2 regions of the Kitasatospora sp. NPDC096140 genome follow, and region 2 is predicted to be linked to the other one. Evidence: riboswitches for the same ligand, from Rfam matches in the RefSeq annotation. Region 2 holds a riboswitch; the other holds the start of a gene.
What was found. Region 2 has a riboswitch for glycine ahead of gcvT (glycine cleavage system aminomethyltransferase GcvT). Riboswitches for the same ligand answer to the same signal wherever they lie in the genome.

Region 1: linked by a shared signal. The riboswitch ahead of gcvP (aminomethyl-transferring glycine dehydrogenase) and the one ahead of gcvT (glycine cleavage system aminomethyltransferase GcvT) in region 2 are both predicted to bind glycine.

Annotation. Positions count from the first base shown of each region.
Region 1 covers NZ_JBEOUW010000076.1:3,320-13,404, forward strand. The annotation lists gene gcvP (aminomethyl-transferring glycine dehydrogenase) at 80-2,980, opposite strand; glycine riboswitch at 3,084-3,218, opposite strand; glycine riboswitch at 3,220-3,322, opposite strand; gene ABT048_RS40080 (PRC and DUF2382 domain-containing protein) at 3,546-4,658, shown strand; gene ABT048_RS40085 (MFS transporter) at 4,873-6,369, shown strand; gene ABT048_RS40090 (DNA polymerase IV) at 6,564-8,009, opposite strand; gene ABT048_RS40095 (SanA/YdcF family protein) at 8,076-8,786, opposite strand; gene ABT048_RS40100 (MerR family transcriptional regulator) at 8,898-9,539, opposite strand; gene ABT048_RS40105 (bifunctional nuclease family protein) at 9,763-10,085, opposite strand, start outside.
Region 2 covers NZ_JBEOUW010000005.1:131,259-141,343, reverse strand. The annotation lists gene ABT048_RS06770 (AbeC-like domain-containing protein) at 1-1,755, opposite strand, end outside; gene ABT048_RS06765 (L-serine ammonia-lyase) at 1,901-3,268, opposite strand; gene glyA (serine hydroxymethyltransferase) at 3,486-4,766, opposite strand; gene gcvH (glycine cleavage system protein GcvH) at 4,848-5,222, opposite strand; gene gcvT (glycine cleavage system aminomethyltransferase GcvT) at 5,323-6,444, opposite strand; glycine riboswitch at 6,675-6,782, opposite strand; gene ABT048_RS06745 (enhanced serine sensitivity protein SseB C-terminal domain-containing protein) at 7,014-7,817, shown strand; gene ABT048_RS06740 (enhanced serine sensitivity protein SseB C-terminal domain-containing protein) at 7,934-8,872, shown strand; gene ABT048_RS06735 (ABC transporter permease) at 9,323-10,085, shown strand, end outside.

The DNA of each region.
Region 1 (10,085 bases), on a different contig from region 2:
TCGCCGTACGGGCAGGGCCCCGGCGGAGAGTTCCGCCGGGGCCCTGCCGTGCGTCCGGCCGCCGTGGCGGCCGGATCCGTCAGACGCCGTACTCGTCCAGCGGCGGGCAGGAGCAGACCAGGTTGCGGTCGCCGTACGCGCCGTCGATCCGGCTCACCGGCGGCCAGTACTTGTCCGCCGGGTTCACGCCCGCCGGGAAGACCGCGTCCTGCCGCGAGTAGCCGTGTGCCCAGTCGCCGGCCAGCTCGGCGGCGGTGTGCGGGGCGTTGCGCAGCGGGTTGTCGTCGGCCGCCCACTCGCCCGAGCCGACCTTGTCGATCTCGGCCCGGATCTCGATCATCGCGTCGCAGAAGCGGTCGATCTCGTGCAGGTCCTCGGACTCGGTCGGCTCGATCATCAGCGTGCCGGCCACCGGGAAGGACATCGTCGGCGCGTGGAAGCCGTAGTCGATCAGGCGCTTGGCGATGTCGTCCACCGTCACGCCCGTCTCCTTGGTCAGCGGGCGCAGGTCGATGATGCACTCGTGGGCGACCAGCCCGCCCGGGCCGGTGTAGAGCACCGGGAAGTGCGGCGCCAGGCGCTTGGCGATGTAGTTGGCGTTCAGCACCGCGACCTGGGTGGCGTGCTTGAGGCCCTCGCCGCCCATCAGCCGGACGTACGCCCAGGAGATCGGCAGGATCGCCGCCGAGCCCCACGGCGCGGCCGAGATCGGACCGACACCGGTGGCCGGACCGGCCTCCGCCTGCAGCGGGTGGTTCGGCAGGTACGGCGCCAGGTGGGCGCGCACCGCGACCGGGCCGACGCCCGGACCGCCGCCGCCGTGCGGGATGCAGAAGGTCTTGTGCAGGTTCAGGTGCGAGACGTCCGCGCCGAACTTGCCCGGCTTGGCCAGACCGACCAGGGCGTTCAGGTTGGCGCCGTCCACGTAGACCTGGCCGCCGGCCTCGTGCACCATCGCGCAGATCTGGGTGATCTCGGTCTCGTACACGCCGTGGGTCGACGGGTAGGTGACCATCAGCACCGACAGGCTGTCGCGGTGCTGCTCGATCTTGGCCTTCAGGTCCTCGACGTCCACGTCGCCGTCGACCAGGGTCTTCACCACGACCACGCGCATGCCGGCCATCACGGCGGAAGCCGCGTTGGTGCCGTGCGCCGAGGACGGGATCAGGCAGACGTCACGCTGGGTGTCGCCGTTGGCGTGGTGGTAGGCGCGGACGGCCAGCAGGCCGGCCAGCTCGCCCTGGGAGCCCGCGTTCGGCTGGATCGAGACCGCGTCGTAGCCGGTCACCTCGACCAGCTGCTGCTCCAGCTGGCGGATCAGGGTCAGGTAGCCCTGGGCCTGGTCGATCGGCGCGAAGGGGTGGAGCTGGCCGAACTCCGGCCAGGTCACGGCCTCCATCTCGGTGGTCGCGTTGAGCTTCATGGTGCAGGAGCCCAGCGGGATCATGCCGCGGTCCAGCGCGTAGTCCCGGTCCGACAGGCGGCGCAGGTAGCGCAGCATGGCGGTCTCCGAGCGGTGGCTGTGGAAGACCGGGTGGGTCAGGTACTCGTCCTCGCGCAGCAGGGCGCCCGGCAGCGCGTCGGCGGTCTCGGCGACCTCGACCGCCTCGACGCCGAACGCGGCCCAGACGCCGGCCAGGTGCTCGCGGGTGGTGGTCTCGTCGGTGGAGATCGAGATCCGGTCCGCGCCGTCCTGGTGGACGTTGATGCCGTTGGCGCGGGCGGCGGCGGCGATCTCGGCGGCGCGGCCCGGGACGACGGCGGTGACGGTGTCGAAGAACTCGCCGTGCAGCAGCTCGACGCCGCCGGCCCGCAGGCCCTCGGCGAGGGCGGCGGCGTACCGGTGGGTGCGGCGGGCGATGTCGGCCAGGCCGTCCGGGCCGTGGTAGACGGCGTACATCGAGGCCATGACGGCGAGCAGCACCTGGGCGGTGCAGATGTTGCTGGTGGCCTTCTCGCGGCGGATGTGCTGCTCGCGGGTCTGCAGCGCCAGGCGGTAGGCGCGGTTGCCGTCGGAGTCGACGGAGACGCCGACCAGGCGGCCGGGCAGCGAGCGGGCGTACTCGGCGCGCACCGAGAGGTAGCCGGCGTGCGGGCCGCCGAAGCCCATCGGCACGCCGAAGCGCTGCGAGGTGCCGCAGGCGATGTCGGCGCCCAGCGAGCCGGGGGACTTGAGCAGGGTCAGCGCCAGCAGGTCGGCGGCGACGGCGACGATCGCGCCCAGGCCGTGCGCCTGCTCGATCACCGGGGTGAGGTCGCGGACCACACCGGTGGCGCCCGGGTACTGCAGCAGCACGCCGAAGACGCCGCGCTCGGCGATCTCGGCCGGGATGCCCTCGGACAGGTCGGCGACGACGACCTCGACACCGGTCGGCACCGCGCGGGTGTTGATCACCGCGATGGTCTGCGGCAGGGTCTCGGCGTCGACCAGGAAGACGCCGCCCTTGACCTTGGTGACGCGGCGGGCCAGCGCCATCGCCTCGGCGGCCGCGGTGCCCTCGTCCAGCAGCGAGGAGCCGGAGGTCGGCAGGCCCGTCAGGTCGGAGACCAGGGTCTGGAAGTTGAGCAGCGCCTCCAGGCGGCCCTGGGAGATCTCCGGCTGGTACGGGGTGTAGGCGGTGTACCAGGCCGGGTTCTCCATGACGTTGCGCAGGATCACCGGCGGGGTGAAGGTGCCGTAGTAGCCCAGGCCGATCATCGGCTGGAGCACCTGGTTGCGGCCGGCCAGCTCGCGCAGCTCGGCGAGGACCTGCGCCTCGGACCGGCCGGCGGGCAGGTCCAGGCCGGTGATGGAGCGGATCGCCTCGGGCACGGCGGTGGCGGCGAGCTCGTCCAGCGAGCCGTAGCCGACGGACGCCAGCATCTTCTCCTGCGCGGCGGCGTCGGGGCCGATGTGGCGGTTCTCGAAGGGGCTGGCCAGCTCAAGCTCGGTGAGGGTCGAGGCGCCGGTGGGGCGTCCCGCGTTCGGCTGGGCGTTCATGTGGTCGAGGCCTCCTGGTCACGGACCGGCGGGGGTACGCACGCCGGCCGACCTTCCCGCTGCGGACAGCGAACTCAGCCGTGGCGGGCGAACCCGACAGGCCTCCCCCTCTGTCATCGGGACCTGAGAGCTTCGCCCGCACGGAGCGCGCTGTGAGCGCTCCGTCGGCTTGCACCGTCGGTGAGGGTGGTGGTCGCCGGCTTCCGTGCCGACACTCCTGCCCTGCTTTCCAGAGTGACCTACCCCACACGGTACGGATGCCTGAGAGATTCCGGGGAGGAGTTGCTCCTTCGGCGCTCCGACCAGCGGTTTTCGCGGCGGAGACTCTCCCGAGCGGGCTCTGCGGTCGCCGCCCAGGGTACCAGCGGGAGGCCTTCCGATCACGGGTGCTTCAGGTCACGCCGGGTCTACGCGCGTCCCCCGGACGGCGCAGCACGCAGCCCGTCCGGCGCACCCCGGTCGCGCCCGTCCGATTCATGGCATTTGGTGTGAAGTGGCGGACGGAACGGGTGCTCCGGCCGCCTTCCTGCGGGGGTTCCGCAGGCCCAGCGCCCTGGAGGAATGAGTGCAGACCGACATCGACCCCCGGGACCTCATCGGCCACAAGGCGGTCGACCGCAACGGAGACAAGATCGGCACGGTCGACGAGGTCTATCTGGACGATGCCACCGGACGGCCCGAGTGGGCCGCCGTCCGGACCGGCATCTTCGGCCGGGACGCCTTCGTCCCGCTCACCACGAGCGACTTCTCCGGCGAAGAGCTCCGGGTCCCGTACGACAAGTCGCTGGTCAAGGAGTCCCCGGACTTCGGTGTGGGCCAGCACCTGTCCCCCGCCCAGGAACTCCAGCTCTACCGCTACTACGGCCTCGACACCCCGGGGAGCGACGACCCGGCCGGTGAGAGCGGCGGCCACGCCGCGCAGTCCGACCTCGACTTCGGCACCGCCCCGGCCGCCGCGCCCGCGACGGCTGCGGCGGCTGCGGCCACGGCCACGGCCACCACCACCAAGCCGCTCGCCCTCCGCTCGCCCGAGCCCGCCCCGACCGACACCAGCACCGCCCCGGAGGCCCACGTGCGCACCCTCAGTGCCCCCGCACCCGCCCACGCTCCCGCTCCCGCTCCCGCCGTCACGCCTCCCGTCGAGCCCAAGCCGCAACCGCAGCCGCAACCGCACCCGCAGTCGCAGCCGGCCGAGAGCACCGTGGGCGCCGCCGCTCCCGCCCCCACCGACCCGGTCGAGATCACCTGCCGCGAGGAGCGACTGGAGGTCACCACCGAGTGGCACACCGTGGGCACCGCGAAGCTGCGCAAGTACGTGACGACCGAGCAGATCGAGCGCCGGGTCCCGGTGGTCCGCGAGCGCGTCCGGGTCGAGCGGATTCCGGTCGGCGAGGCCGAGCGCGCCTCCCTCACCGAGAAGGAGATCGCCGAGGCCGTCGAGGAGGTCACCCTCCGCGAGGAGCGTCCGGTGGTGCACAAGTACCTCGCCCCCGTCGAGCGCGTCCGCCTCGTCGTCGAGCGCTACACCGCCGAGGAGGTGATCCGGGACGAAGTCCGCCGCGAACACGTCGAGGTCCACGACGACACCCCCGCCGAGATCGCCGAGGGCCCACGCCCGTCACCGGCCGCTCCCGCCCCGGAGACCTCCCGCCCCGCCGCCATGCGCCCCCTCGTCTGACCAGCACCCCACCGAGGGCCCCGACCACCCGGCCGGGGCCCTTTTCCCATGCCCGGGCACCCGCTGCGACGGCCACCCCCGGCCCGCCACAGGCGCCCGACGGACGCCCGGCACTCCGCCTTTGCCAAAGCTTAACCACTCGATATTTGACACTCTGAAGTATCTCCCTGCATGGTTACTTCAGTTCATTCACTATGTACGGGAGGAAGCAACCGTGAGTGAGGCACCCCAGCCCACCACCGCGGCCGAGAAGCAGAGCAGCACCCGGGTCCTGCCGGCCCTCATCCTGGCGATGCTGTCGTTCAGCGTGGTGCAGACCGCGGTCGTCCCGATCCTGCCCTCGCTGGCCAAGGAACTGAGCGTCTCGGGCTCCAGCATCACCTGGCTGATGACCGCCAACCTGCTCTCCGCCGCAGTGCTGACTCCCCTCCTCGGCCGCTTCGGCGACCTCCGGGGCCGTAAGCCGATGCTGCTGATCTCGCTGGCCGGTCTGGTCGCCGGCTCGGCACTGGCGGTCACCACCCACTCCTTCACGTGGCTGGTCGTCGCCCGCGTCCTGCAGGGCGCCGGCGGTGGCGTGATGCCGCTGGCGATCAGCATCGTCCGCGACGAGCTGCCCAAGCAGAAGGTGACCGGCGGCGTCGCCGCCATCAGCGCCTCGATGGGCGTCGGCTCCGGCCTCGGCCTGGTCGCGACCGGTCTCCTGCTGGAGCACTGGAACTACAAGTCGATCTTCTGGATGGGCCTGGTCTTCGGCCTGATCGCCGTCGCCCTGGTCGCCTTCCGCGTCCCGTCCGACCCGGTCACCGACAAGGAGGGCGGCGCCGACCCGCTCGGCGCGATCACCCTGGCCGGCTGGCTCTCCGCACTGCTCGTCGCGGTCAGCCAGGGCAACCACTGGGGCTGGACCTCCACCAAGACCCTCGGCCTCTTCGCCGTCGCCGCCGTCGTCGCCCTGGTCTGGGGCATCATCGAGACCAAGGTCAAGCACCCGCTCGTGGACATGAAGATGATGTCCCGCCCGGCCGTCGCCTTCACCAACACCGCGGGCCTGCTCATCGGCTTCGGCATGTACGGCTCCTTCATGGTCATCAGCAACTTCGCCCAGACCCCGGAGAAGCTGACCCACTACGGCTTCACCGCCACCGTCCTGCACGCCGGTGTCATGCTGCTGCCGTCCGCGATCGGCTCGATGGTGGCCGCCCCGCTCGGCGCGGTGCTGATCGCCCGTCGCGGTCCGCGTCTGCCGCTGGTCCTCGGTGGTGTCCTCGGCGCCATCGCGATGGCCTACCTGGCCCTGCGGCACAGCCACGAGGGCGACATCTACACCGCCTCGGCGATCTTCGGCCTGGGCGTCGGCCTCGCGTTCGCCGCGATGCCGGCCTACATCAACGGCGCCGTGCCGGTCGAGCAGAGCGGCATCGCCAACGGCATGAACTCGGTGCTGCGCACCGTCGGTGGCGCGATCGGCACCGCCGTGATGGCCGCCATCCTGACCGGCGACACCATGAAGCTGCCGCCGCAGATCCCGCTGACGCTGCCCACCCTGGACGCCTACAAGCACGCGTTCTGGACGGCGGCCGTGGTCTGCATCGTCGCCGGTGTCGTCCCGTTCCTGATCCGCACCGTCAAGCCGGCCGCTCCCCTGACCGTCGTCGAGGGCTCGGCCCAGCAGGACTCCAGCGACAAGCTGGTGAAGACCGACGCCTGACGAGGCGTCCGGCCCCGCGCTCAGGGACAGGGCGCGGGGCCCCGGTCCCCGTACGTCGCGAGGGCATCACGAACGTACGGAGTCCGGCACGGTGATGCGGCTCCACCCGGTACTCCCCCACCGGGTGGGGCCGTTTTCGTGTCCCGGCCCCGTCCGCCCGCGCCCGCCCTCCCGGTCGGCGCCCGCGCCCCCTCTCAGCCCCGCTCGCCCGCCCCGCCGTCCGCGTCCGGGTCCCGGCCTGCGCCCCCGCCCGGATCCACGCCCCCGACAGGGTCCGCGTCCCGGCGCAGCGGCAGCGGCCGGGCCGGCTCCAGCGCCGGGTCGTCCACCGCGAAGGTCCGCACCCGCCCCGGCCCGCTCCACGGCGTCTCGAACCGTACGGTGACCCTCCCGACCCCACTGCCCTGCACCCAGCCCGGCCCGAACTCCGTGTGCCGGACGTCCTGTCCGGGCATCCAGCGCCGGACCACGACGGCCTCCGGCTCCTCCTCGGCCTGCTCGGCCTCGGCCGCCGCCTCCGCGTGCTCCGCCGCCTCCTCCCGCAGGGCCTGGGCGAACAGGTCCTCCTGGGTGTAGTCGGCGAGTTGGGCGACGCCCACACCGAGCAGCCGGACCCCACCGGTGATGTCCACCTGCTCGGCCAGTCGGCGCGCGGTCGCGGTGATCACCGCCTCGTCGTCCGTGGGCCCGCCGAGGGTTTCCGAGCGGGTCAGCGTCGAGAAGTCGAACCGGCGGACCTTGAGCACGACGGTCCGGCCCGAGCGCCCGGCCGCCCGCAGCCGCCGCACGCACCGCGCGGCCAGCGCCTCCACCTCCCGCAGCACCCGGTCCCGGTCGGCCAGGTCCACCTCGTAGGTGTCCTCCACCGAGACGGACTTGGCGTCCTGGTCGGCCACCACGGGCCGCTCGTCCAGCCCTATCGACATGTGGTGGATCCCGGCGCCGTGCGCCCGCCCGAGCAGCTGCACCAGCTCCGCCTCGCCGGCCTCCGCGAGGTCGGCCACGGTGTTCAGCCCGGCCCGCCGCAGCACCTGCTCGGTGGCCGGCCCGATCCCCGGCAGGGCCCGGACGGGCATCGGCCCGAGCACCGCGCGCTCCTGCCCGGGTTCGATCAGCACCAGGCCGTCCGGCTTGGCCTGCTCGGAGGCGATCTTGGCCATCAGCTTGGACCCCGCCGCCCCCACCGAGCCGGTCAGCCCGGTGAGCCGCTCGATGTCCGCCCGCAGATCCTCCGCCAGCGCGAGCACCAGCCGCTCGCCGGTCTCGTGGTCCGTCTCCGCCAGCACCGGGCCGTACGGACCGGCCTCCAGGTCCACGAAGGCCTCGTCCAGGCTGAGCGGCTGCACCAGCGGCGACAGCTCCCGCAGCAGGCCCATCACGATCTCACTGACGTGCCGGTAGGCCTCGAAACGGCCCGACAGGAAGGCCGCGTTGGGGCAGAGCCGCCGCGCCTGCGCCATCGGCATCGCCGAGTGCACCCCGAACTTCCGCGCCTCGTACGAGGCCGTGGAGACCACCCCGCGCCCGCCGAGCCCGCCGACGATCACCGGCTTGCCGCGCAGGCTCGGCTTGGCCGCCTGCTCCACCGCCGCGAAGAAGGCGTCCATGTCGAGGTGGATGATGCTCGGCAGTGATCGCACCCGCCGATCATCGCGCACGGGTCCGACAGTGCGTGCGAACCCGGCCGCGGCCCGGCGGGCGGCCGCCTACGGCTGCGTCCTCGCCGCGTCCGCGAGCGCCTTCGGAATGCCGTCCTCCTTGGGCCCGAGGAACACCGGGTCCGGCCGCAGCCACGCGTTGACCGCCGCCTTGCCCGCCCCGGCCACCTCCCGCGCCCCGCCGTACAGCCAAGTCTCGTCGTGGAACTCCGGCACCCCGACCGCGTAGGAGCGGATGCCCGCCGCCTCGCACAGCGCCAGCGCCCGCCGGACGTGGAAGTCCTGGCTGACCAGAACCGCCCGGTCCACCCCGAAGATCCGGTGCGCCCGGGTGCAGGAGTCCCAGGTGTCGAAGCCCGCGTAGTCCCGCACCACCCGCTCCGCGGGCACCCCGTGCGTGGTCAGGTACGTGAACATCGCGTCGGGCTCGTCGTACTCGGTCCGCCCGTTGTCCCCGGTCACCAGGATCGCCTGCACCTTGCCCTCCCGGTACAGGTCCACCGCCGCCACGAGCCGGTGCTCCAGGTACGGCGAGGGCTTGCCCTGGTCCAGCCCGGCGCCGAAGACCACCGCGACCGGCGCGGACGGAGCGCTCTCCACCGTGCCCACCCGGTCACCCGCGGAGAACCACACCCAGGCGCTCGGCGCCAGTGCCAGCGAACAGAGCAGCGCCCCGACCTGGAAGACCCTGCGCTGCGTCCTGCGCTGGCGCAGCCGTGCCCCCGACAGTACGGCCCTGCGCCGCAGCAGCCCCGCCATCCCCGTGCCGACCCCCACGTGCCCTCCCTCGATCGTTTCGCCAGCCAACACGACGGGGCCGCGGGCCCGAACGGTTCCCCGTCCGGGCCCGCGGCCCCGTCGAATCGTTGCTCAGACCGCCCGGTTGCGCCGTTGGGCCAGTTCGTCGGCCGGGTCCTGCCCGACCACGGTCTCGCCGGTGTCCGTGCGCTCCGCGTGAAGCCGCCCGAGGGTCAGCTCCAGCTCCCGCCAGACCGCTCCCACCGCGATGCCGAAGACCCCCTGACCGCCCTTCAGCAGGTCCACCACCTGCTGCGGCGTGGTGCACTCGTACACCGTCGCGCCGTCGCACATCAGCGTCATCCCGGCGAGGCCGCCCTGGTCGGCGGCCTGCAGGTGGGCGACGGCCACCCGGATGTTCTGCAGCGACACACCCGCATCGAGCAGCCGCTTCACGATCTTCAGCAGCAGGACGTCGCGGAAGCTGTAGAGCCGCTGGCTGGTCGCCGGGTAGGCCGTCCGGACGCTGGGCTCCAGCAGGCCCGTGCGGGCCCAGTAGTCCAGCTGGCGGTAGGTGATGCCGGCTGCCGCACAGGCCGTCGGGCCGCGGAAGCCGATCAGTTCCGACGTCGGGGCCAGCCGCTCGATGGCCGGCTGCCCCGGCTGTACGGCGGGGAACCTGCTCACCCGGGGAAGGTCCGTGACGGTGCGGGCGGTGCGCGGCACGTGCACGGCGCACAGGCCTCCCACGGCGTCATCGCCGGTGCTGCTCATGCCTGCCTCCGTCCACTTGTGCTGCGGGCAACCCGACTGCGGGCATCGGCCACCCGGACAGCCACTCCTGACGGTAGGCAGTCCCCTATGACCCGTCAACGATCGCCACGCCGGGCCAGACAAACCACATCACTCAGGAGAGTGGTTTTTCGTGCCCCTAGTCTGGGTAGGTCGACGGTTTTTGGCAAAACGATAAGCCGAATGCCCGCTCAGCCGGTCCCCACTACTGCGGGCCGCCGCCCCCGAAGTCCTCGGGCGACACCTGGTCGAGGAACTCCCGGAACTTCTCGACCTCGTCCTCCTGCTCGTCCGGGATCGCGATGCCCGCCTCGGCGAGCACCTCCTCGCTCCCGTAGATCGGCGTACCGGTCCGCAGCGCCAGCGCTATCGCGTCGGACGGCCGGGCGCTCACCTCGACCCCGCCGGCGAACACCAGCTCGGCGTAGAACACGCCCTCCCGCAGATCGGTGATCCGCACCTCGGTGAGCTGCTGGCCGAGCGCCTCCAGGACGTCCTTGAAGAGGTCGTGCGTCAACGGGCGCACCG
Region 2 (10,085 bases):
GCCCGACTGCGCCGTGCCCCCGGTGGTGGCGACGGCGCCGCCGCTCATCTCGCCGATGTGGATCCCGCCCTGCATCACCTGGATCACGGTCTTGTCGAAGCGGTCGGTCTCGTACCCCGACTGTTCCAGTGCGACGCGGACGCCCTCGATGATCCGCTGCTCGATCGTCCGCAAGTACCGTCTGACGTCCAGCTCCTGGAAGATCGAGATGGTCGAGGTGGTGGCGGCCTCGCGCAGGGAGACGATCGGCCGGGCGGCGACGGTCAGCAGGTCCTCGTCGTCGGCCGTCCCGCCGGCGGCCCGGCCGCCGCCCGGGCGCAGCAGCGAGCGGAGCGCGGCCGGGCCGGCGGTGAAGGCGGACATCGCGGGGCCGCGACGTCCGGGTCGGGTGCCCTGCTGGGCCACCGCGTCCGCGAGCAGCTCGTAGTCACGGCGGACCGGCCCGAGCACGTGCGGGACGACCTCCACCATCAGCAGGTTCCCCTGGGTGTGCACCCTCAACTGAACGGTCAGCACCACCTGTTCGTCCCACGCGCCGACGCGGATCCGCAGGAAGTGCCGGCGCCGCTCGCCGCCCTCGTCCACCGCCTCGGCGATGTGCCGGGCGATCTCCTCGGGTCCGCGCGGGACCTCGTCGCGCGCCGGGCCGTACGGGAGGTAGACGATGTGCTCGATCTCCAGGTCCTGCAGCCGGTCCAGGCTGATGTCGGCGGTGGCCTGTCGCAGGGCGGCCAGCCGCGGGACGACCAGGTCGAGGACGGCGCGGGCGGTGAGGCTGCCCTCCGGGGCCACCGGGCCGGTCTTGCGGCGCTTCAGTTCCAGGGTGAACTGCCAGGCCTTGAAGGGGAATCCGGCGCCGAGGAAGGGGTCGGCCGGGTCGTAGACGACGAGCTGCGAGTACTGCTCCCGGGCGATGGCCCGCTGCACCTCCAGGTAGCGCGGCCGGAAGGGCACCCGACGTGGGTGCCGCGGGAAGTTCTCCCGGGTCAGCTCCTTCCGGAGGGCCTGGGCGACCTGGAGGCGGTGCCAGCCCACCGTCACCGCGAGCGCCAGCGGGAACAGCGTGCCCTCCCAGCCCCCGTCCTGCAGGGAGGTCAACGCCAGCGCCCAGTAAAGGATCTGGGCGGTCACGGCGAGGGCGGTGAGCAGTCCGGCGGCGGTGCGCCGGGGCTCGGAGGCCCGGGAGTCGGCCGGAGCGACGGGGGCGTACAGCGCGTGCTGCCGGACCTCCGGGGGCTTGGCGTACCAGGACAGCAGGCATACCACGGCGTACAGGACGGCGAAGGTCGCCGTGAAGGGCGGCAGGTAGTGGGAGATCGCACCCCATGCGGTGTCGGACACCGACTCCCGGCCGTACGGGTCGTAGTCGTGGTACCCGCTGGTCAGCCCCTCGCCGTACGCCTTCCAGTAGTCGGCGGACGGCGGGTGCCGGATCAGCGCCCAGTAGTCGGTGAGGAAGAAGCCCGACCAGAGCGCGGCGAGCACGGCGCCGGTGCGGATCTCCAGCGCCCGGGCCCGCAGGGCGTGCGCCAGGACGGTGACCAGGTCGAAGCCCAGGGACGGCGGGACGGAACGCTCGTCGTGCTCGACCAGTTCGGTGATGACGCGTCGCCGGTAGTCCGGGTCGAGGTAGACCCCGGCGCAGAGCAGCCGGGTGGCCTCGGACTTCGCGTGGGGCGACGGTGGCGGCTCGTCGGGCGGCGTGGGTGGTCCGGGTGGCTCGTCGGGCCGCACCGGCCCGGGCCGGAAGGTCATCCGCCTCCCCCTTCGGCGTGAACCAACTGGCCGTGATTATGGACCTCCTGACGGTCGGTCGGCCAGTGAAAATGCGCACCGGAAGGACGAAGGCCCCCGGGCGGAGGGGAATCCGCCCGGGGGCCTGGGCCCGGTCAGCCGTGGATCAGCACTCGATGACGTTCACGGCGAGGCCGCCGCGCGAGGTCTCCTTGTACTTGATCTTCATGTCGGCCCCGGTCTCCTTCATCGTCTTGATCGCCTTGTCCAGCGAGACGTGGTGCCGGCCGTCGCCGCGCAGCGCCATCCGGGCGGCGGTGACGGCCTTGACCGACGCCATGCCGTTGCGCTCGATGCAGGGGATCTGGACGAGGCCGCCGACCGGGTCGCAGGTGAGGCCGAGGTTGTGCTCGATGCCGATCTCGGCGGCGTTCTCGACCTGCTCGGGGGTGCCGCCGAGGACCTCGGCGAGGCCGCCCGCGGCCATCGAGCAGGCGGAGCCGACCTCGCCCTGGCAGCCGACCTCGGCGCCGGAGATGGAGGCGTTCTCCTTGAACAGCATGCCGATCGCGCCGGCCGCGAGCAGGAAGCGGACGATGCCGTCGTCGTCGGCACCCGGGATGAAGTTCAGGTAGTAGTGCAGGACGGCCGGGATGATGCCCGCCGCGCCGTTGGTCGGCGCGGTGACCACCCGGCGGCCCGAGGCGTTCTCCTCGTTGACCGCCATCGCGTAGAGGGTCACCCACTCCATCGCGTTGGCCGGCCCGATCCCCTCGGCGCGCAGCGCCCGGGCCCCCGAGGCGGCGCGGCGGCGGACCTTGAGGCCGCCCGGCAGGATGCCCTCGCGGCTCATGCCGGCCCGGACGCACTCCTGCATCACGGCCCAGATCTCCAGCAGGCCGGTGCGGATCTCCTCCTCGCTGCGCCAGGCCTTCTCGTTCTCCAGCATCAGGCCGGAGATGGACAGGCCGGTCTCGCGGGTGAGCCGCAGCAGCTCCTCGCCGGTGCGGAAGGGGTAGCGCAGCGCGGTGTCGTCGGGCTTGACCCGGTCCGCGCCGATGGCGTCCTCGTCGACGACGAAGCCGCCGCCGACCGAGTAGTAGGTCTTCTCCAGCAGCGTCGAGCCGTCCGCCGCGAAGGCCCAGAGGGTCATGCCGTTGGCGTGGTAGGGCAGCGAGCGGCGGCGGTGCAGCACGAGCTGGCTGTCGGGGTCGAAGTCGATGACGTGCTCGCCGAGCAGGTTGATCCGCTTCTCGGCGGTGATCCGCTCGACGTCCTTGTCGGCCTGGTCGACGTCGACGGTGCGGGGCGAGTTGTTCTCCAGGCCGAGCAGGACGGCCTTCGGGGTGCCGTGGCCGTGGCCGGTGGCACCGAGCGAGCCGTACAGCTCGGCGCGCACACCCGTCACCTGGGCCAACAGGCCTTCGGACCGCAGTCGGCGGGCGAACATCCGGGCGGCACGCATCGGACCCACGGTGTGGGAGCTCGACGGGCCGATGCCGATGGAGAAGAGGTCGAAGACACTGATGGCCACGGAGGACGTCCTTGTCTGGTCTCGTGGAAGGACTTGCGGGCGGGGCGTGGGGGGGCTTGCTTGCTTCGGGTGGGCGGGCGCGAGCCGACACGGGACGGGGCACCGCGCGCACTGTCCAGTGTGCGCGGTGCCCCGGGGTCCCTGGTCCACCGGCGGGGTGAGGCCGGTCACTCGGGCCCTGTCCACCGGCCGGTCGTCCACTCCCGGCCGCTACGGACTAGTCCTGGTTGGCCAGGTTCGGGTACAGCGGGTACTTGTCGGCCAGCGCGGTGACGCGGGCCTTCAGCGCGGCGGCGACGGTCTCGTCGAAGGCGGGCTTGAGCGCCTCGGCGATGATGTCGGCGACCTCGCGGAAGTCCTCGGCCTGGAAGCCGCGGGTGGCCAGGGCCGGGGTGCCGATGCGCAGGCCGGAGGTGACCATCGGCGGGCGGGGGTCGTTCGGGATCGCGTTGCGGTTGACCGTGATGCCGACCTCGTGCAGACGGTCCTCGGCCTGCTGGCCGTCGAGCTGGCTGTTGCGCAGGTCGACCAGGACCAGGTGGACGTCGGTGCCGCCGGACAGGACGGACGCGCCGGCCTCGGCGACGTCGGCCTGCAGCAGGCGCTCGGCCAGGATGCGCGCGCCGTCCAGGGTGCGCTGCTGGCGCTCCTTGAACTCCTCCGAGGCCGCGACCTTGAAGGCGACCGCCTTGCCGGCGATCACGTGCTCCAGCGGGCCGCCCTGCTGGCCGGGGAAGACCGCGGAGTTGATCTTCTTGGCGTACTCGGCCTTGGACAGGATGACGCCGCCGCGCGGGCCGCCCAGGGTCTTGTGGGTGGTGGTGGTGACCACGTCGGCGTAGGGCACCGGGTTCGGGTGCAGGCCCGCGGCCACCAGGCCGGCGAAGTGCGCCATGTCCACCATGAGCAGCGCGCCGACCTCGTCGGCGACCCGGCGGAACTCGGCGAAGTCCAGCTGGCGCGGGTAGGCGGACCAGCCGGCGATGATCAGCTTGGGCTGGTGCTCCTTGGCGAGGCGCTCGACCTCGGCCATGTCGACCTGGCCGGTCTTCTCGTCCACGTGGTACGCGACCACGTTGTAGAGCTTGCCGGAGAAGTTGATCTTCATGCCGTGGGTCAGGTGACCGCCGTGCGCCAGGTTCAGGCCCAGGATGGTGTCGCCCGGCTGGATCAGCGCGAACATCGCGGCGGCGTTGGCCTGCGCGCCGGAGTGCGGCTGCACGTTGGCGTGCTCGGCGCCGAACAGGGCCTTGATGCGGTCGATCGCGATCTGCTCGACCACGTCGACGTGCTCGCAGCCGCCGTAGTAGCGACGGCCGGGGTAGCCCTCGGCGTACTTGTTGGTGAGCACCGAGCCCTGGGCCTCCATGACCGCCACCGGGGCGAAGTTCTCGGAGGCGATCATTTCCAGCGTGGTCTGCTGGCGGTGCAGCTCGGCGTCGACCGCGGCGGCGATCTCCGGGTCGAGGGCGTGCAGGGACTGGTTGAGAACCGTCATGGTGTCTTCCCGGTGGAGGAGGAAAGGGGGCCCCGGTGGGGGCGGGCCGACGCACGCGCGGCCCGCCCGGTCACGAGCGGGTCAGGCCTTGATGAAGGCGTTGTACTCGTCCGCGCTGAGCAGCTTGCCGGTGGAAGCCACGCGCACCTTGAACAGCCAGCCGCCCTCGAACGGGGCGTCGTTGACCAGGCCGTTGTTGTCCAGGACGTCCTGGTTGATCTCGACGACCTCGCCGGTCACCGGGGAGTACAGGTCGCTGACGGACTTGGTGGACTCCAGCTCGCCGCAGGTCTCGCCGGCGGTCACCTCGTCGCCCACCTCGGGCAGCTGCACGTAGACGATGTCACCGAGGGCGGTGGCGGCGTGCTCGGTGATGCCGATGGTGGAGACACCGTCCTCGGCGTCGGTCAGCCACTCGTGCTCTTCGGTGTACTTCAGGTGCTCGGGGTTGCTCATGGCGTCATTCTCCAGGATGGGAAGCGGGTACGACGAAGCGGGCCGCCGCGCGGACGGCTTCGACCTGCGTCTATGGGAAAACGGGGGGCCCTGACGGGCGTCAGCGGGCGCGCTTGTAGAAGGGCAGCGCCACGACCCGGACCGGCTCGTGCTTGCCGCGGACGTCCACCGCGACGGTGCTGCCCGGAGCGGCGTGCGCCGCGTCGACGTAGGCCATCGCGATCGGCTGCCCCAGCGTCGGGGACGGCGCGCCGGAGGTGATCCGGCCGATCGGGGCACCGTCGGCGGAGACCACGGTGTACTCGGCGCGCGGGACGCGCTTGCCCTCGGAGACCAGGCCGACCAGCACCCGCGGCGGGTTGGCCTCGGCCGCGGCGGCGGCCTGCTCCAGCGCCTTGCGGCCGACGAAGGCGCCCTCGTTGGTGGTCTTGTCGAAGCGGACGACCCGGCCCAGGCCCGCGTCGAACGGGGTGAGGTCGGTGGACAGCTCGTGCCCGTACAGCGGCATGCCCGCCTCCAGGCGCAGCGTGTCGCGGCAGGACAGGCCGCACGGGACCAGACCGCGGCCCTCGCCGGCGGCGGTCAGCGCCTGCCAGATCTCCTCGGCGTCGGCCGGGCGGCAGAAGATCTCGAAGCCGTCCTCGCCGGTGTAGCCGGTGCGGGCCAGCAGCACCTCACGGCCGGCGACCTGGGCCGGGAGGATCGCGTAGTACTTCAGGCCGGGCAGGTCGGCGTCGGTGGTCCCGGCCAGGATGGCGGTCGACTCCGGGCCCTGGACGGCGATCAGCGCGTAGGTGTCGCGGTCGTCGGTGACGACGGCGTCGAAGCCCTTGGCGCGGGCGATCAGCTCGTCGAGGACCAGCTGGGCGTTGGAGGCGTTGGCGACGACCAGGAAGGCGTCCTCGCGCAGGCGGTAGACGATCAGGTCGTCCAGGATGCCGCCGTCCTCGGCGCAGATCATGGTGTAGCGGGCGCGCAGCACGCCCAGCGCGGAGACGAAGCCGACCAGCGCGTGGTCCAGCATCTCGCCGGCCTGCGGGCCGGTGACGGTGATCTCGCCCATGTGGGAGAGGTCGAACAGACCGGCCTTGGTGCGGACGGCGAGGTGCTCCTCGCGCTCGCTGCCGTAGCGCAGCGGCATGTCCCAGCCGGCGAAGTCGGTCATGGTCGCGCCGAGGGCGCGGTGCAGCGCGTCGAGCGCGGTCAGGCGGAGGGACGACATGGCCAGGAACTCCTCGGTCGGGGCACTCAGGGGTGCACGCGCCGGACCGGACCCGCTCGGGGGCCGACCCTGCGCGCGGGCATGCGGCGGCGTGGGTCTCCCCATCTGTCGTCGAACCTGAGAGCTTCACCGCCCGCCGGCCCGCAGCTGTTTCCAGCTTGGGGGACAGCATGGCGGCTTGCACCGTGGGTGGGCGCGCGACAGGGCCGTGCGCCGCTTTCCAGATGTGCCTAACCCGTGCGGTAGGGGGGCCTGAGAGATTCCGGGGAGGACTTGCTCCTTCGGCGCCGGCTCTGCCGCCACGCTGGCGGCACTCCGGGCTCTCCCGCGCGGGTTCGAGCGGCCGGTATGGAGTTGTGGAGCCCGCGGCGCATGCCGTCGGACGCGCACATCATGGCACGTCCCGGACCGGGAAGGGAGAGGGGACCCGGTCACACGGGAGGAGGGGACCGGATCGGGCGGGAACGGCGGACCCGACCACCCCGCGCCGTCCCGAACACGGGCCCTAGACTGCTCCGCGTCGGCGCAGCAGAGGGCGGCCGACCGGCAGAGGGCGGAATCGGCGGCGCATGGGGTACCCGGTGGAGCAGCAGCAGGGGTGGGGCGGTCCCGAGGGGGCACCGTCGGGTGGCACGTGGCCGGCCAACGAGCTGGAGCAGGTGCTGACCGCGGCCATGGGCGACCCGGGCGCGACGCCGCGGGTGATCGAGGTGCTGGCCCGCAGCCAGGTGTGGGTGCCGCTGCCGGCCGGGGCCGACCCGCAGGGGCAGGCGCTGGACCTGCCGATCATCGAGCTGGGCGGCGACCCGTACGTGCCGGTGTTCTCCTCGCAGGAGGTGTTCCTGCAGCAGGCGCCGGGGATGGCCTTCGCGATCGCGCCGGTCTGGGAGTTCGCCCGCGGGCTGCCGCTGGGCGTGGGCATCGCGGTGAACCCGGAGGCGGCGGTGGGCATCCCCGTGCCGCCGCAGGGCGTGGCCGAGCTGCGCCGCGGTCCGCGCGAGGACCGCTGGGAGGGCGCGGAGGATCCGGCGGCGCCGACCGGCGGCCGGGTGGCGTTGCGCGAGCCGGTGCCGGGCGAGGACCCGGAGCACTTCCTGGCCGCCTGCCGGGCCGAACTTTCGGCCCTTCCCGGGGTGTTGACCGCGCGCCGGGCGCTGGCCAGCATCGAGGGCGAGCCGACCGTGATGTTCGTGGGCGTCCAGTTGGATCCGGCGGCCCCGGCCGAGCCGGCCGCGGTGAACGACGCGCTCGGCCGAGCGCTGGGAACCGCGCCGCTGCCGGGTGGCGTCCACCTCGTACTGCTCGACCTCGCCGACGACCCGGTGGTCGAGTGGCTGCTCACCCGGGTAATGCCTTTCTACACGCGGGTGTGAGCGGGGTTCGTTCGTAGGCACGTCGCCGTGGCGGTGGCCGGTGCCGCGCCATAGGGTGCGTGCAGACGGCCGACGGGCCGGCGGGTTCGAGGAAAGAGGCGCGGCGAGGTGGGCGCATGAGTGCGGGAACGGGAGCGGGCGGGGCGCCGGGGCCCTGGGGCCAGGCCCCGGCCGGGCACCCGGGAGCGGACCCCGGCGTGTTGGAGCACGCCCTGCGCGAGGTCGCGCCGGAGCGCTACGACGCGTACGAGCGACTGCTGCACGCGCTGGCGGACGGCCGGGTCTGGATGCTGCTCTGGCACGGCACGCCGGGCAGTCCGGACGCGCAGTACGGGAACATGGAGATCAGCGGCCACGGCTACGCGCCGGCCGTCACCTCGCCCGAGCAGCTCGCCGCGTCCGGCTGGGCGCGGGCCCACGAGGTCATCTCCGGCCGGGAGATCGCCGCGTCGCTGTACCGCACCCGCTGGGGCCTGTGGCTCAACCCGCACGCCCCCGGTGGCGGTGTCGGCGTGCCCTGGGCCGACCTGCGGCGGATCGCCGCGGGCCTGGACCGGCTGCCGGCCGGTCCGCTGAAGCTGAGCGAGCCGCAGGTCAACGCGCAGCCGTTCTTCGCGCTGCTGGAGCGGCAGGCCGGTGAGGTGCGCGCGGTGCGGGCGCTGCGCCGGGCCTGGGTGCAGCCGGCGGTGGGGGAGCCGTACCTGGCGATCGGCCTGGACCTGTACGAGAGTTCTCCGCCCGCGGTGGAGGCGGTGCGCGCCCTGATGCAGCGGGCGATCGCGGTGGCCCCGGAGGGGCTCGCGGTGTCCACGGTGGCGATGTCGGACGAGTACGACCCGGTGGCGCTGTGGATGCGCGCCAACTCGCGGCCGTTCTTCGACCGGGAGTCCGGGCGCCCGGCGACCGGTCCGTACCCGCCGGTGCCGCCGCCCGCGTACCCGGGGCCGTCGATGCCGGGGCAGCCGACGCCGGGGTGGGCGTACGGCACACAGGCGCCTGCGCCGGGCTGGCAGCAGCAGCCCCAGCAGCCGTGGCCGGGCTACCCCGGGCGCTGATTGCCAAACCCGAAATCCTTGCCACGAAGCCGACTTGATTGTCCATCAAGTCGGCTTCGATGCTTTCCGGACGGATTTCCGGATATGAGGTCCGGTCATCTTGACATGCCTGTTACAGCCATGTGAAGAGGTATATGCCGGAGATCGGGGAGATGCATGCCTGCAGATCACAGTTGGGCATCTGTCGGTTGTCAGGGCTGGCGCAAGCCAGTTCGCATGGCAGAGAGTTCTGCGCAACGCACCGCGCGTCCTGGAACCCCACAAAGGTGAGCGCGCACGCCGACCGCTCGTCCACGCGAAGCCCATGCCGCGTGGCGACAGTGCCCGTGCACGAAGCACTGTCGCGAACACCCGCTCCTCCTACAGCTTTCGCACGTCCGCAGCCGCACCGCCGAAGCCGGCGACCGGCACCCGTGGGCCGGCCACCGTCGGCGAGGGGACCAACTGACCATGACCGCATCCGTGACCACCGCCGGGAACGAGCCGGAGGCAGCCGCCGCCCCGAGCCCGGCCAAGAAGATCGAGGGCCGCTCCCTCGGCCAGATCGCCTGGACGCGCTTCAAGCGCGACAAGGCCGCCGTCATCGGCGGCGTCGTGGTGATCCTGCTGATCCTGCTCGCCGTGCTGGCCAAGCCGATCGAGTCGATGTTCGGGCTCGACCCGGACGCCCTCCACCAGGACCTGCTGGACGCCGACCTCGGCGGTCTGCCGCTCGGCGACTGGGGCGGCATGAGCGGGGACCACCCGCTCGGCATCGACCCGCTGCAGGGCCGGGACCTGCTCACCCGTGTGATCGAGGGCTCCTGGGTCTCCCTGCTGGTCGCCTTCGGCGCGACCGTGCTGTCCAACACCATCGGCACCGTGCTCGGCATCATGGCCGGCTACTACGGCGGCTGGGTGGACACGCTGATCAGCCGGATCATGGACGTCTTCCTGGCCTTCCCGCTGCTGCTGTTCGCGATCGCCATCTCGACCTCGCTGCAGGGCGGTGCGTTCGGCCTGCACGGCCTGCCGCTGCACATCATGGTGCTGATCTTCGTCATCGGCTTCTTCAACTGGCCCTACATGGGCCGGATCGTGCGCGGACAGACGCTCTCCCTGCGCGAGCGGGAGTTCGTGCACGCGGCCCGCAGCCTCGGCGCCCGCGGCCCGTTCATCCTGTTCAAGGAACTGCTGCCGAACCTGGTCGGTCCGATCCTGGTCTACTCGACCC